DNA from 2 places in the Parapusillimonas sp. JC17 genome. Region 2 is predicted to be linked to the other one. Evidence: riboswitches for the same ligand, from Rfam matches in the RefSeq annotation. Region 2 holds a riboswitch; the other holds the start of a gene.
What was found. A riboswitch is a leader RNA that binds a small molecule or an ion and turns the genes downstream of it on or off. The one in region 2 is predicted to bind glycine.

Region 1: it holds a riboswitch for glycine, as region 2 does, so the genes downstream of both, gcvT (glycine cleavage system aminomethyltransferase GcvT) here and ACSBPU_RS07605 (D-amino acid dehydrogenase) in region 2, are expected to answer to the same signal.

What each region holds. Positions count from the first base shown of each region.
Region 1 is NZ_CP197474.1:3,732,347-3,739,366, forward strand. Features, by position in the region: gene gcvP (aminomethyl-transferring glycine dehydrogenase) at 1-1,886, opposite strand, end outside; gene gcvH (glycine cleavage system protein GcvH) at 1,929-2,306, opposite strand; gene gcvT (glycine cleavage system aminomethyltransferase GcvT) at 2,350-3,444, opposite strand; glycine riboswitch at 3,510-3,620, opposite strand; glycine riboswitch at 3,692-3,783, opposite strand; gene ACSBPU_RS18085 (Bug family tripartite tricarboxylate transporter substrate binding protein) at 3,916-4,344, shown strand; gene ACSBPU_RS18090 (NAD(P)/FAD-dependent oxidoreductase) at 4,408-5,646, opposite strand; gene ACSBPU_RS18095 (arginine/lysine/ornithine decarboxylase) at 5,677-7,020, opposite strand, start outside.
Region 2 is NZ_CP197474.1:1,581,776-1,588,795, reverse strand. Features, by position in the region: gene ACSBPU_RS07630 (tripartite tricarboxylate transporter substrate binding protein) at 1-590, opposite strand, end outside; gene ACSBPU_RS07625 (IclR family transcriptional regulator) at 695-1,477, opposite strand; gene ACSBPU_RS07620 (M20 family metallopeptidase) at 1,756-2,883, opposite strand; gene ACSBPU_RS07615 (LysR family transcriptional regulator) at 3,039-3,944, shown strand; gene ACSBPU_RS07610 (PACE efflux transporter) at 3,964-4,437, opposite strand; glycine riboswitch at 4,603-4,693, shown strand; glycine riboswitch at 4,694-4,781, shown strand; gene ACSBPU_RS07605 (D-amino acid dehydrogenase) at 4,821-6,062, shown strand; gene ACSBPU_RS07600 (YkgJ family cysteine cluster protein) at 6,138-6,629, shown strand; gene ACSBPU_RS07595 (phosphorylase) at 6,831-7,020, opposite strand, start outside.

The DNA of each region.
Region 1 (7,020 bases), 2.2 Mb from region 2:
AAGTCTTCGACGTCCACATTGCCTTCATCGTCGGACGCCACGACAACGACTTCCATGCCAGCCAGTTGGGCGGACGCAGGGTTGGTGCCATGCGCGGAGGACGGAATCAGGCAGACGTCGCGCTGATGCTGGCCGTTGGCGCGATGGTAGCCGCGGATGGCCAGCAGGCCGGCATACTCGCCCTGCGCGCCGGAATTCGGCTGCAGGCTGATGGAGTCGTACCCCGTGATTTCGCACAAAGAGGCGGACAGGCGGTCGATCAATTCCTTGTAGCCCTTGGCCTGTTCGACAGGCGCGAAGGGATGCATATTGCCGAACTCGGGCCAGGTGACGGGAATCATCTCGGCCGTGGCATTCAGCTTCATGGTGCACGAGCCCAGAGGGATCATCGTGCGATCGAGCGCCAAGTCCTTGTCGGCCAGACCGCGCAAATAGCGCAGCATGTCGGTTTCCGAACGGATGCGCGAGAAGATCGGGTGCGAGAGTATCGGCGACTGGCGCAGCAGGCCCTGAGGGATGCCATGCGCCGCCGGCAGACTGCGATCGGCAGGCGGAGTCCAGTTGCCGCCCATCCCGGCGGCGAACACGTGCAGCAAGGCGTCCAAGTCGGCGACCGTCACGGTTTCGTCCAGGGATACCGCCAGTTGGGCGTCGCTCACCACGCGCAGATTGATGGACGCCGCCCTTGCCGCCTTGACGATGGCGGCGGTGTGCGCGCCGGTATTCAGCAGCAAGGTATCGAAAAACTGTTCATTGACGCTGGCAACACCCAGGCCGGCCAGCGCATCGCGCAGATAGGCGGTCAGGTAGGCGACACGCTCCGCGATGCGCTTGATGCCCGCGGGACCATGCCAGACGGCATACATGCCAGCCATGACGGCAAGCAGGACCTGGGCGGTGCAGATATTGGAGGTGGCCTTTTCACGGCGTATGTGCTGCTCGCGTGTCTGCAATGCCAAGCGCAGCGCCGGCGCGCCCTGGCTGTCTTTGGAAACGCCTACCAGGCGGCCGGGCATGTTGCGCTTGAAGGCATCCTTGCAGGCCATGAAGCCGGCGTGAGGGCCGCCATATCCGAGCGGCACGCCGAAGCGCTGTGCTGAACCGACGGCGATGTCGGCGCCCCATTCGCCGGGGGGCACCAGCAAGGCCAAGGCGAGGAGATCAGTGGCAACAGCCACGACGGCGCCCTGGTCGTGCGCGGCCTGAGCGAGGGCGCGGTAGTCTGCCACGCCGCCCAGGCTGTGCGGATACTGCAGCAACACGCCGAAGCAGTCGGGCAGCCCCTGGGATTCATCGCCGACCACGATTTCGATGTCCAGGCCGCTGGCTCGAGTCCGGACCACTTCGATCGTCTGCGGATGGCAATGCTGCGATACGAAAAACACCTTGCTCTTGGAACGCGAGCCGCGCCGCGCCAAGGTCATGGCTTCGGACGCGGCGGTGCCCTCGTCCAGCAGCGAAGCGTTGGCGATGTCCAGCCCGGTGAGGTCGGCCACCATGGTCTGGTAGTTCAGCAGGGCCTCGAGCCTGCCCTGGGAAATCTCGGGCTGGTATGGCGTATATGCCGTATACCAGGCGGGATTTTCCAGGATGTTGCGCAGGATGACGTTGGGTACGTGGTTACCGTAGTAACCCTGGCCGATGTAGTTGCGGAACATCTGATTCCGTCCCGCGATTTCCTTGAGTTCCGCCAGCGCATCCGCTTCGCTGCGCGCCGCCGGAAGCTTCAGCGCACCCCTTTTGAGGATGCTGTCCGGCACGACCTCGGCGATCAGCGAATGAAGGTCGGGCGCGCCGATGGCCTGCAGCATTCTTGCCTGATCGGCTGGAGACGGGCCCAGGTGCCTGGGGATGAAATCGGAATGGGGATCAAGTTCACGCAACATAGTCGACCTAAACAAAAACGGGTTCGCGGCGGGTAAATGCCATCAATCGTTGGAAATAGCCTGGTAGCCGGCGGCATCGAGCAAGCCGTCGATATCGGACATGTTCTCGGGCTTGAGCTTGTAGATCCAGGTATCGAAAGCCGCTTCGTTGATGAGGTTGGGCTGATCGTTCAGCGCCTCGTTGAATTCCACGATTTCGCCGTTCACCGGCGCGTAGATGTCGGAGGCGGCCTTGACCGACTCCACGACGCCGGCGGTTTCACCGGCCGTAAGCTGCGCGCCCGTGTTGACGTCGCCGACGAACACCAGGTCGCCCAGCTGATCCTGCGCGGTATCGGTGATGCCCACCAGCAGCAGGTCGCCTTCGGGCTTGACCCATTCGTGGGAGGATGTGTATTTGCGATCGGTGGGAAGAGTCATGTGTTACCCCGTTTGTATTGATATTAGTGTTTAGGAACTTGAATCAGGCAATCACTTTGCCGTTGCGTACGAAAGGCATTTTTACCACTTGGGCGGGCAGCCATTTGCCCCGGATCTCGACCTGGACCGCATCGCCGGGCTGCACGCCCACGGGGACCCGCGCCATGCCGATGGAAATCCCCATGGTCGGCGACATCGAACCGCTGGTGAGCTCGCCGTCTCCTTTGTCGCTGCGGATTTTCATGTGCCCGCGCATCACCCCGCGCTCCAGCAGCTTCACGCCGACCAGGCCGCGGTCGACTTCGGCGGCCTCGAGCGCATCGCGTCCGATGAAACCGCGGTCCGCATCCTTGAAAGATACCGTCCATGCCAGGCCCGAGACCAGCGGATTCACTTGCTCGTCCATTTCCTGGCCATACAGGTTCATGCCGGCTTCCAGGCGCAAGGTGTCGCGTGCGCCCAGACCGCAGGGGCGGACGCCGAGCGCGGCAAGGTCGCGCCACAGGGCTTCTGCCTGAGCGGCCGGAAGCACGATTTCGAAACCGTCTTCACCGGTGTAGCCCGTTCGGGCCACTAGCGCGCCGTCTGGCACCGCCACGCCGGTGAAGGGCTGGAGCTCGGCCGTTGCGGCCTTCCAGCCCGGACGAGCAGCCCATACCCGTTCGCGGGCATTGGGGCCTTGCACCGCCAGCATGGCGAGGTCGCGCCGGGGCAGCACCTGCACATCGAATCCTCCCGACCGGGCCACGTTCTGCATCCAGGCCACGTCCTTGTCGGCCGTGCCGGCGTTGACGACCACGCGCCAATCGTCAGGCCCAAAGAAATAGACGATCAGGTCGTCGATGACGCCGCCCTCGGGGTTCAGCATGCAGGAATACAGCGCCTTGCCCGGCACCGTCAGCTTTGCGACGTCGTTCGCAAGCAGGCGCTGCAGGTAGCCCTTGGCGCCTGCGCCTTTCACGTCGACATTCAGCATGTGCGAGACGTCGAACATGCCGGCATCCTGGCGCACGGCGTGGTGCTCCTCGAGCTGCGACCCATAGGACACGGGCATGTCCCAGCCACCGAAATCGACCATCTTGGCGCCGGATTCGATATGCACCGCATACAGGGGGGTTTGCTTTAGGGTAGAAGACATGGGGGCTCCGGTGACGGGAAAACGACTGATGGAAATACGACGTAAGCCAGCTAACACGCTGGCCGCATCGCCCTTCTGTCCTTTTGCCTGAGAGTTGGCCCCTGGTCAAGGGGTATTCACCTTCGGCGCCCGGCCGGCCAATATGCGGCGGCCTGAGTCTCTCCAGAATGCTGTCTTGCTTGGCCCGGGGTCAGACCCCGTACGGGGTCTGACCCCTGACGCAAAGGGGTCTGACCCCAGGCAAAGCAATACACGAGCGGTACGGGGTGCCTGAGCGATTCTGGGCGAATTGCGCCTTCGGCGGCCGGGGAAAAGCCGGCGCTCTCCCACTCGATGTGAACAGCAGCCCGTAAGAATAACTCGAAAGCGCCCTGAATTCAAAGCGGTTTCCGCTCTTCGTCAGCCGGCTGTTCGCCGTCCAGCAGCTTCATGTTATCCAGCAGCTTCAGCAGGTAATGCAGGGTATGGCTCATGTCGCTCAGGGAAAAGTCCGCCCCGGCGCTGCAGGACGTCCTGTCGGGCCAGGCGGACTTCGTCTGCGATCCGGGCATCGCCTTTCCCCATATCCGTACGAACAAGGTCAAGCTGCTGGGCATCGTCAGTGCCACGCGCTCACCCTTCTTCCCGGACGCTCCCACCGTGGGCGAATTGGGCTTCAAGGAAGCAGACCTGGATATCTGGTTCGGCATGTGGGCGCCCAAGGGCACACCGCCCGAAATCCTCGAGCGCTTGAACAAGGAATTGGCCAAGGCGCTGTCTGACAAGGATGTGGAAGAGCGCTATAACGGCCTGGGCGCGGAAACGAAAACGCTGGACTCCCGGCAGTTCCGCCAACTGCTGCTCGACGAGCGCAAGCTGCTTGCCGCCTTGATCGAAGAACAGAAAATCAACGTCGAATAGGCGATGACGCGCGGGCGTTCCGGACAGGAACCGAAGTCGCCCGCATCAACGGCACCGCCGCGGTCAGCCTGCCAGCGCCCGCCCGCAGGCCACCCCGGAGGCCCATGCCCACTGGAAGTTGTAGCCGCCCAGCCAGCCGGTGACGTCCACCGCTTCGCCGATGAAGTACAGACCCGGCACGCTGCGTGCCTCCATGGTTTTCTGGTTCAGGCCGCGCGTGTCCACGCCGCCGCGCATGACCTCGGCCTTCTTGTATCCGACCGTGCCGCTGGGCATGAGCGCCCAGTCATGGATGCGCGACGCGAGCCGGCGCAGCGTCTTGTCCGGCACATCGGCCAGTCTGCGCGTGGCCAGGTCCGGCGCGGCGGAATCCAGCGTCGCAAGCAGTTGTTCGGCCAGCCGCTTGGGCCACAGCCCGGCCAGCACCGTGCCAAGTTGCTGGCGGCTGCCGGGCTTCGCGTCCAGCAGCTCGCGCTCCAGATCCTGTGCATGAGCAAGATCGATATGTATGGTCTCGCCGGGGTTCCAGTAGCTGGAGATCTGCAGGATCGCCGGGCCGGACAGGCCGCGATGCGTAAAAAGCAGATCTTCGAGGAACACGGCCGGTGCCACGCCGCGCGCCCTGCCGGACGTTGCCTTGCCACCCTCCGGCTTGCTGCGCACGCATACTTCCAGCGCCACGCCGCTGAGCTCGGAAAACGGCGCCCATGATGCCGGATCGAAGGTCAGCGGAACCAGCGCGGGACGCGGCTCCACGACTTTCAGGCCGAACTGGCGGGCGATGCCCAGCGCGAAATCCGTGGCGCCCAGTTGCGGGATCGCCATGCCGCCCGTCGCCAGGACGAGCTGGCGAGCCTCGATGGGGCCCTGATCTGTAGCGAGGCGGAACCCGTCCGCCTCACGCTGGATTTCGCTCACTGCGCACGGCATGCGCCACGACACCTTGCCGGCCTCGCACTCGCGCCGCAGCATGTCGATGATGTCTTCGCTGGATTCATCGCAGAACAATTGGCCGCGATGCTTTTCATGCCAGGAAATGCCGTGCTTGCGGATCAGGTCGAGAAAGTCCCTGGGCGTGTAGGCAGACAATGCCGACCGGCAGAAATCGGGGTTTTGCGAAATGAAGTTGGCGGGCGTGGTGCCGATGTTGGTGAAATTGCAGCGCCCGCCACCCGAAATCCGGATTTTTTCAGCCAGCCGCCGCGCATGGTCGATCAGCACCACGCGCAGGCCGCGCTGGCCCGCGACGGCGGCGGCCATCATGCCTGCCGCCCCGGCGCCGATCACAGCGACGTCGAACATTGCGTTACGGCCCCCTAGCCTCGACAGACCCTAGTCTTCCTTGATGCAGTCGACGTAATAACGGCCCATGCCGTCCGGTCCCATATCCTGCGCCAGACCATGCACGTAGGTTTCGAAACCCGGGAACTTGGCATTGAATTCGCGGGCGAATTGCAGATAGTGGACGATGCGCTTGTTGAAACGCTCGCCCGGAATCAGCAAGGGGATGCCCGGCGGGTAAGGGGTAAGCAGCACGCCTGTTACGCGCCCTTCCAGTTCGTCGATGCTCACGCGTTCCGCTTCGCGGTGCGCCATCTTGGCGTAGGCGTCCGAAGGCTTCATGGCGGGGACCATGTCGCTCAGGTAGACCTCGGTCGTCAGCCGCGCCAGGTCGTACTTGCGATAGGCCTCGTGGATCTGCTGGCACAGGTCGCGCAGCCCCATTTTCTCGTAGCGAGGATGCTCCTTGCAGAAATCGGGCAGGATGCGCCACATGGGCTGGTTGCGATCGTAGTCGTCCTTGAACTGCTGCAAGGCCGTCAAGAGGGTGTTCCAGCGCCCCTTGGTGATGCCTATGGTGAACAGGATGAAAAACGAGTACAGGCCGGTCTTCTCAATCACGACGCCATGCTCGGCCAGATACTTGGACACCAGCGCGGCGGGTATCCCGGTTTCCGCGAAGGTTCCGGAAATATCCAGACCCGGCGTCACCACGGTGGCCTTGATCGGATCCAGCATGTTGAAGTCTTCGGCCAGGTCGCCAAAGCCGTGCCATTCGTCGCCCGACTGCAGCAACCAATCGTCGCGGTTCCCGATGCCGTCGGAGACCAGCCGGTTCGGACCCCATACCTTGAACCACCAGTCGTTCTTGCCGAACTCGGATTCCACCTTGCGCATTGCCCGGCGGAAATCCATGGCTTCGCTGATGCTTTCCTCGACCAGCGCCGTTCCGCCGGGAGGCTCCATCATTGCCGCCGCCACGTCACAGGACGCGATGATCGCGTACTGCGGCGATGTCGAGGTGTGCATGAGGTAGGCTTCATTGAACACATTGCGGTCCAGCCGGCGCGTCTCGGAATCCTGCACCGTGATCTGGGATGCCTGAGACAGCCCCGCCAGCAGCTTGTGCGTGGAGTGCGTCGCGAAGATCATGGCATCCGGGCTGCGCGGCCGGTTTTCGCCGATGGCGTGCATGTCTTTATAGAAGTCATGGAAAGCCGCGTGCGGCAGCCATGCCTCGTCGAAGTGCAGGGTGTCGATCTCCGAGCCCAGCTTTTCCTTGATCATCTCGACGTTGTAGATCACGCCGTCGTAAGTGCTTTGAGTGAGCGTCAGGATGCGGGGACGCTTGTCCTTTGCATTGCGGGCAAACGGATTGGCCTCGATCTTCTTGCG
Region 2 (7,020 bases):
ACGTCGCCGGCGATCACCGATACGACGGGCGCGCCGCCGCCCCGGTATGGAATATGCAACATGGGGGCCTTGGCGGTGGACGCCAGCAGTTCGCCCGTCAGGTGCTGGGTGGAGCCGACGCCCACGGAGGAAAAACTCACACCGTCGGATTTCCCACGCGCGGTCTCCAGCAGCTGGGCCAGCGTCTTGGCGGGATTATCGGCGCTGACGGCCACGACGAAAGGAAATTGCGTGACCGTGGAGATCATGGAGAAGTCGGCCACGGGATCGTAGGGAACCGACTTGCGGACCGCGGCCGAAGCGGTATGCCCACCGGTCAGCATGATCAGCGTATAGCCGTCGGCGGGCGCCTTTGCGACATGGCCGGACGCAATGGTGCCGCCGGCGCCGGTCCGGGATTCCACCACGAAAGGTTGCTTGAGACGGCCTTCGAGCTCTGCCGCGACGAGCCGCGCGACCGAATCGGCGTTGCCGCCGGCACCGAAGCCGTGAATCAGCGTAACGGGTTTTTCGGGATAGGCGGCAGTGGCGGCACCGCTTGCGAAAGCCATGGCCAGACCGGCCAGCAGTGCTTTGAAATTGAATTCCATCGGGGTCTCCTTGATTCTTGTGAGCGTCAAGGACAGACTATAGAGAGCCCCGCGCCGAATGCGCCACAGTTTTCCATTGGATGGAAATGATCTGCGCGAAGGACTCAAGCTGCGGCGTTCAGCGCCTTGCGTATGGCCCTTGCCCGGGTCTGCAGGATGGAAGCCAGGGACTGTATGCGGGCCGGGCCCATGCGCCCGTCGATGGCGGCCACGCTGATCGCGGCGATGGGCTGGTCCAGAGAATCGAACAAGGGTACGCCCACGGCGGACACACCCGGATTGACCTGGTTCCGGATAAAAGCATAACCGTCCTTCCTGCAGCGCGCGACCGCTTTGTGCAAATCGATTTCAAGGCGGCTTCCGCCTTTGGCTGGAACATCGGTGGCCAAGCTGGCGATCAGGGCTTCGCGCTCTTCCTCGGGCAGAAAGGCCAGCATTGCCAAGCCGCCCGCGCCCAGGCCCAGCGGCCGCCTGCTGCCGACCTCCAGCGTCAGTACGCGAACGGGCGACGGCCCTTCGTAGCGGTCCAGGCAGACCGCGTCCGCGCCACTGCGCACAGTTAGGTACACGGTATCGCCGACCTCTTCGGCAAGGGATAGCAAGTAACGGCGGCAGGGCTCGCGCAGATCGAAGGACATCGAGGCCGCCACGCCCAGCTCGAAGGCCAGCGGGCCAAGCAGATAGCGCTTGTTGGACTCGTTCTGCACCACCATCCGCTGCTGTATCAGCCGCTGCAACAGGCGGTGCACGGTGGAATAAGGCAGGCCGGTGTCCGAAGCGAGCCGGGTGAGCGGCAGCCCCCTGCGTCCCGCAGTGGCCATATGCTTCATCAATTGCACCGCCCTTTCTATCGTTCCAACGTCGCCTTGTGCCGCTTTACCTCCCATGATGGCTCCTGTGATGCGCCGACTTCGGGCGCCGGATGGCATTATAGGCGCGGCGCGGGCTGCGGGAAGAACAATTCCATTTGATGGAAAACGGCGCGGGTAGAGGGGGTCAGACCCCATACGGGGTCTGACCCCGAACAACCGTCATGAAGGGGTCTGACCCCGGGCAACCTTATCATCGTTATGAAAAAGGGTCAGACCCCATGCGGGGTCTGAACTTCGATCAACCTGGCCGCCTCGGAAAAGGGGTCAGACCCCGCATGGGGTCTGACCCCGAATCAGGTCAGTTCAGCCAGCAGCAGCCGCCAGAACTCCAGTCTTTTTTCCAGTGTCGAGACGAGGATGTGCTCGTTCAAGGTGTGGGCGCCATCGCCATCCGCGCCAACGCCGTCGATGGTAGGGATGCCCAGGGCGGCGGTGAAATTGGCGTCGCTGCCGCCTCCGGTCATGGGGGCCTCTTCGAGTTCGAATCCGGCACGACGCGCGCAATCCTGGGCGACGGCCAGCAATTTCGCCGTTCCGTCGCTGCGCGTCATGGGCGGGCGATTGAGTTCCGCCTTGACGGCCAGTTCGACGTCGGGGTCGACGGCCTTCAGCGCATTGATGCGCGACAGGATGAATTCGGCCGCTTCCCGATCGGGCACCCGGAAATCGACGACCGCCCTGCATTCGGCCGGGACCACGTTGGTGGCGGTGCCGCCTTTCAGTGTGCCGACGCTGACGGTGATGCCTCGTGCATAGTCGGTCATGGCTTCGAGCGCCAGGACCTGGTGCGCCATCTCCTTGATCGCGCTCCGTCCTTTTTCGTGTGCGACGCCAGCATGCGACGGCCGACCGCGCGCGGTAAGGGTGACCATCCCCGTGCCTTTGCGCGCGGTCACGCATCGTCCGCCGTCGGCCCTTGCCGGTTCGGTCACCAGCACACAGCGCGCACGCGCCGCGTAATGTTCGATGCTGGCCCGCGAGGCGTGGCTGCCGGTCTCCTCGTCGGGCGAAAACAAGTAATCGACGGGCAGCGCCGTGCCGCCGTTTGCGGTCGCCTGCCCCATGGCGGCCAGCGCCAGGTAAGCGCCGGCCTTCATGTCGTACGTGCCGGGGCCGTACAGGCGGTCGCCCTCTTGCCGGACCGGGTTTTCAAGCAGCGTGCCGACGGGATGGACGGTATCGAGGTGCGCGAGAATCAGTATGCCCGGTCGATCATCCCCGGTTTTGCGATTACTGACGCATAGCAAGGGCCCCACGTCGCCGGCCAACGGCTCGATACTCGCGCTCAGGCCCAGCTTGCGCGCTTGCTCCCCGGCCATTTGCATCATCTGCCCGACCCGCCCCGGGTCGTGTGTCGGCGATTCCAGCCGCACCCATTCCTCGATGCCTGCGACGAGGCTTTCCGTGGTTTCCCTGTTCATTGCACCTTCCATGTGAATGTTAGACAAGAGGCTGAAGCCGGACGCGCGGCGCCAAGCGCAAACCATTCTACCTGCCCGCTCCGCGACACATGGCGCCAGGAAATCCAGGTTGCATTACACTCATATCAAATAAACTGAAGGATGAAAGAGGCGCCATGGCCTTCACGACGGAAAACGTCAAGGTATTTCTTGCTGTGCTGGACACCGGCAGCTTTTCAGCTGCCGCCCGGCGGCTGGGCCGTGTACCGTCCGCGGTCAGCATGATGGTCGCGCAGCTCGAGGCGGAACTCGACCTGGCCTTGTTCGACCGCTCAGGCCGCGAACCCCGGCCAACCAGCGCCGCACTTGCCCTGGAACCCCAGGCGCGACAGCTTGCGGGTCAGTTGCGCCAATTGCAGACCCATGCGCTCGCCCTGCACAAGGGCCTGGAAAGCCGCTTGACGCTGGCTATTGCGCCCGAGCTGCTGTCCGCACCCTGGAATGATCCCCTGGTCCTGCTTTCCAATGAATTCCCATCGCTCGAGGTCGAAGTGCTCTCGGCGCCGCAGGCCGACGCGCTTCGCATGCTCGAACAGGACAGCGCCCAGCTGGCCATCGTGTTCGAGCGTCCCGCCACCAACGAGCATGAGGCCTTTCAGGAATTCAGCAGCGAAATCCTGGTCGCCGTCATCGCCCCCGATCATCCCGCGTTCTCGAACGGCCGCAGCATGCTGCGCCAGGAGGAATTGCTCGATATCCGGCAAATCGTCGTGGCCGGCCGAGATGCCGACGAAACCGATCCCCGCGTCGTCGTGGCGCGGCAGATATGGAGAACCGACAATTACCTGGCCACGCTGAGCCTGGTACGGTCGGGACTGGGCTGGGCCTACCTGCCGCGCTCCCTGGTGCAGCCGCTCACCCAGAGCGGAACGCTGGTCGAGATCACTTTCGAGAACATCAGCAATCAGCTACAGCTGTGGGTGGATGTCGTCTGGTTGCGGGATCGACCCCTGGGGCTGGGCGCGCGCCGCTTCATCGAGCTGGTCAGGCAGGTACGGGGCCCGCGCCAGATCGGCGATTAGAGCCTGCATCAACCAGGGCCTAGGCGGCCTGCCGCGCCTCGGACGTGGGCGGGCCGGCTTTCATCGAGGGAGCTGGCTGCATGGCCGATGCAGGCAGCCCAAACACCTTGTCGAAAATCAGGCTGAACACGAAGGTATAGACCAGGAAAAATACGATGAAGCCCAGATCCAGCACGAATGCTTCCCACCAGGATACATTCAGCCACCATGCGAAAAAAGGCACGAACGCCACGATGAGGCCGCCTTCGAAGCCGATGGCGTGCGCCACGCGGCGCTTCACGCTGCGGCCCTTGATCGTCTGGCGGGATTCCCAGTGCTCGAAAAGCGCATTCCAGACAAGATTCCAGACCACCGCAATCAAGGATGCGGCAACGGCCGCGACGCCTGCATGGCCCGGTGCATGCCCGAGCATCGCCAGCGCGACGCTGGTCAGGATGACGGCGATGAGCTCATAAAGCGATACATAAACCACCTTGCGTTTGACGCCCTGCATGGTGCGACTCCATAAATACTTTGATTGAACCGAAAGAAATATACCTCCGCCTCAGCCCCGAAAAAAGTCAGCTTCTATCAGTTTTTCTGACATGTTGACCGTACCACGGGTTTATCCCCAATTGAGCTCTTTCCGGAATCCGGCTACGCTCTTGCTCGTCCATATAAAGATCATGCAGAAGAGTCCGGCCATCCATGCCGGCGCCGACGGAGCAACCGCCCCGGAAACTCTCAGGCCACAGGACTGCAACGGTCAGGACAATCTGGAGAGCGGCGCGTTGGGCGCCCACCGAAGGGGAACCCGGCAAGGGTGAAACTCTCAGGTAAACGGACAGATGGGGCGTCGCCGTCATTCGGCGGCGACCACATCTATCTGGAGCTCTCATGCACCATATCGCCATCATCGGCGCCGGCATCAGCGGCGTCACGTCCGCCTACGCCCTTGCCAAGCAAGGCCATGCGGTTACCGTCATCGATCGCCTGCGCTATTGCGCCATGGAAACGTCGTATGCCAATGGCGGCCAGCTATCGGCCTGCAACGCAGAAGTCTGGAACAGCACCTCGACCGTTCTGAAAGGAATGCGCTGGATGCTGCGCCGCGATGCCCCGCTGCTCGTCAACCCATCCCCAAGCTGGCACAAGTACTCATGGATGGCGGAGTTCGTCCGCCATATCGGCAATTACCGAGAGAACACGCTGCGTACGACACGACTCGCCATCGAAGCACGCCAGCATCTGTACAAGATGGCGGAAGACGAAGGCATAGACTTTGACCTGGAAACACGCGGCATCCTGCATGTGTTCCACGATCGGAAAAGCTTCGAAGCCGGTCGGCGGGTCAATGCGCTATTGCGCGAAGGCGGCCTCGAACGCCACGAAGTCACACCCGCCGAGGCGCGCGACATCGAACCCACGCTGACCACCGAATGCTATGGGGGCTTTTACACGCCCTCCGACGCCACGGGCGACATACACAAGTTCACGCGCGGATTGGCGCAGGCGTGCGAGCGCAAGGGCGTGCGCTTCCTGATGGACACGGAAGTCACCGATATCTCCGCCCTGGAGCAAGGCCATCGACTAACCATCAGGCAGGCATCCACCGAGCACCTGGACGCCGATGCCGTCATCGTCTGCGCCGGCACGGCCAGCCGGCGATTCGCCTCGATGCTGGGCGACCGTGTGAATATCTATCCGGTAAAGGGGTATTCCATCACGGTCAACCTTGAAGACGAGCAAAGCATCGCGGGGGCTCCCTGGGTCAGCCTGCTGGACGAAGAAGCCAAGATCGTGACCAGCCGCCTGGGGCGCAATCGCTTCCGGGTAGCGGGCACGGCGGAATTCAACGGCTACAACAAGGACATCCGCGCCGACCGGATACTGCCCCTGACCAATTGGGTCCACCGCCATTTTCCGCAGGTTGACACTTCACGCGTCATTCCTTGGACGGGACTGAGGCCCATGATGCCCGACATGATGCCGCGGGTGAAGGCGGGCAGACGGCCCGGGGTCTTCTACAATACGGGCCATGGGCACCTGGGCTGGACACTGTCGCCGATCACGGCGCAGATGCTGGTCGACGAGATCGCCCGCAGCGGCGCCAGAACCCAGGTCGCCGTGGCGGCCTGAACCCATGGAATATTTTATTTTGTAAGTCGTCCCGCGCACGGAAAATGGCGTAGTAAACTCTGCGCTCCACTTTCCGTGCCGAACACCATCATGCTCGATGAGCGCTTTTCCATTGCGCAGCTTTCGCGCCTATCGCCGCGAGGCAAATCGGCGGCCAACGACGACACTCACACCAATCCCTGCCTCAGCTGCGGAGCATGCTGCGCACACTTCAGGGTTTCCTTCTATTGCGGGGAAATCGCCGATGAGCGCGGCGGCATGGTCCCTCCCGAACTGGTCACGCAAGTGGGACCCCTGCGCGCCTGCATGAAAGGCACGGAATATGGCGGCAAGCGCTGCATCGCGCTGCGAGGAGAGCTCGGCCAGGACGGAATCCATTGCGCCATCTACGAGCAGCGCCCTTCGCCGTGCCGTGAATTTCCGGCTTGGCAAGAAGATGGTTCTCCCAACCCGGACTGCCAGCGCGTCCGCATGAAGATCGGCCTGCCGCCGCTGCCGGCCATCACAAAAGACGACGACCTCGACCCGGGAAATACGCCGCCCCGCCGTGGCGACGTCGCTGCCTGATCTGCCTTGGGGTCAGACCCATTTTCGGCCTGGGGTCAGACCCCATGCGGGGCCTGACCCCAAAATCAACGAACAAGCGGCAGCTCCCAATTTCGGCCTGGGGTCAGACCCCGTATGGGGTCTGACCCCAAAATCAATGAACAAGCGGCAGGCCCCATTTTCGGCCCGGGGTCAGACCCCGTACGGGGTCTGCCCCCCAGTTCAACGCTCCCAGGACGCCTCGGCCAGCACGGCCAGCGGCCCGGCCTTCCGGATGGGTGCGACGTGCTCGGGGTGTTTCACATACAAGGCGCCTGCGAAGGCCAGGGCGTTGACCGACACGTTGTGAGAATGCTCTTGCTTGCGTGGCACCAGGAGCATCCAGCCGTTCTGAACCAGCATGTTGCAAGGC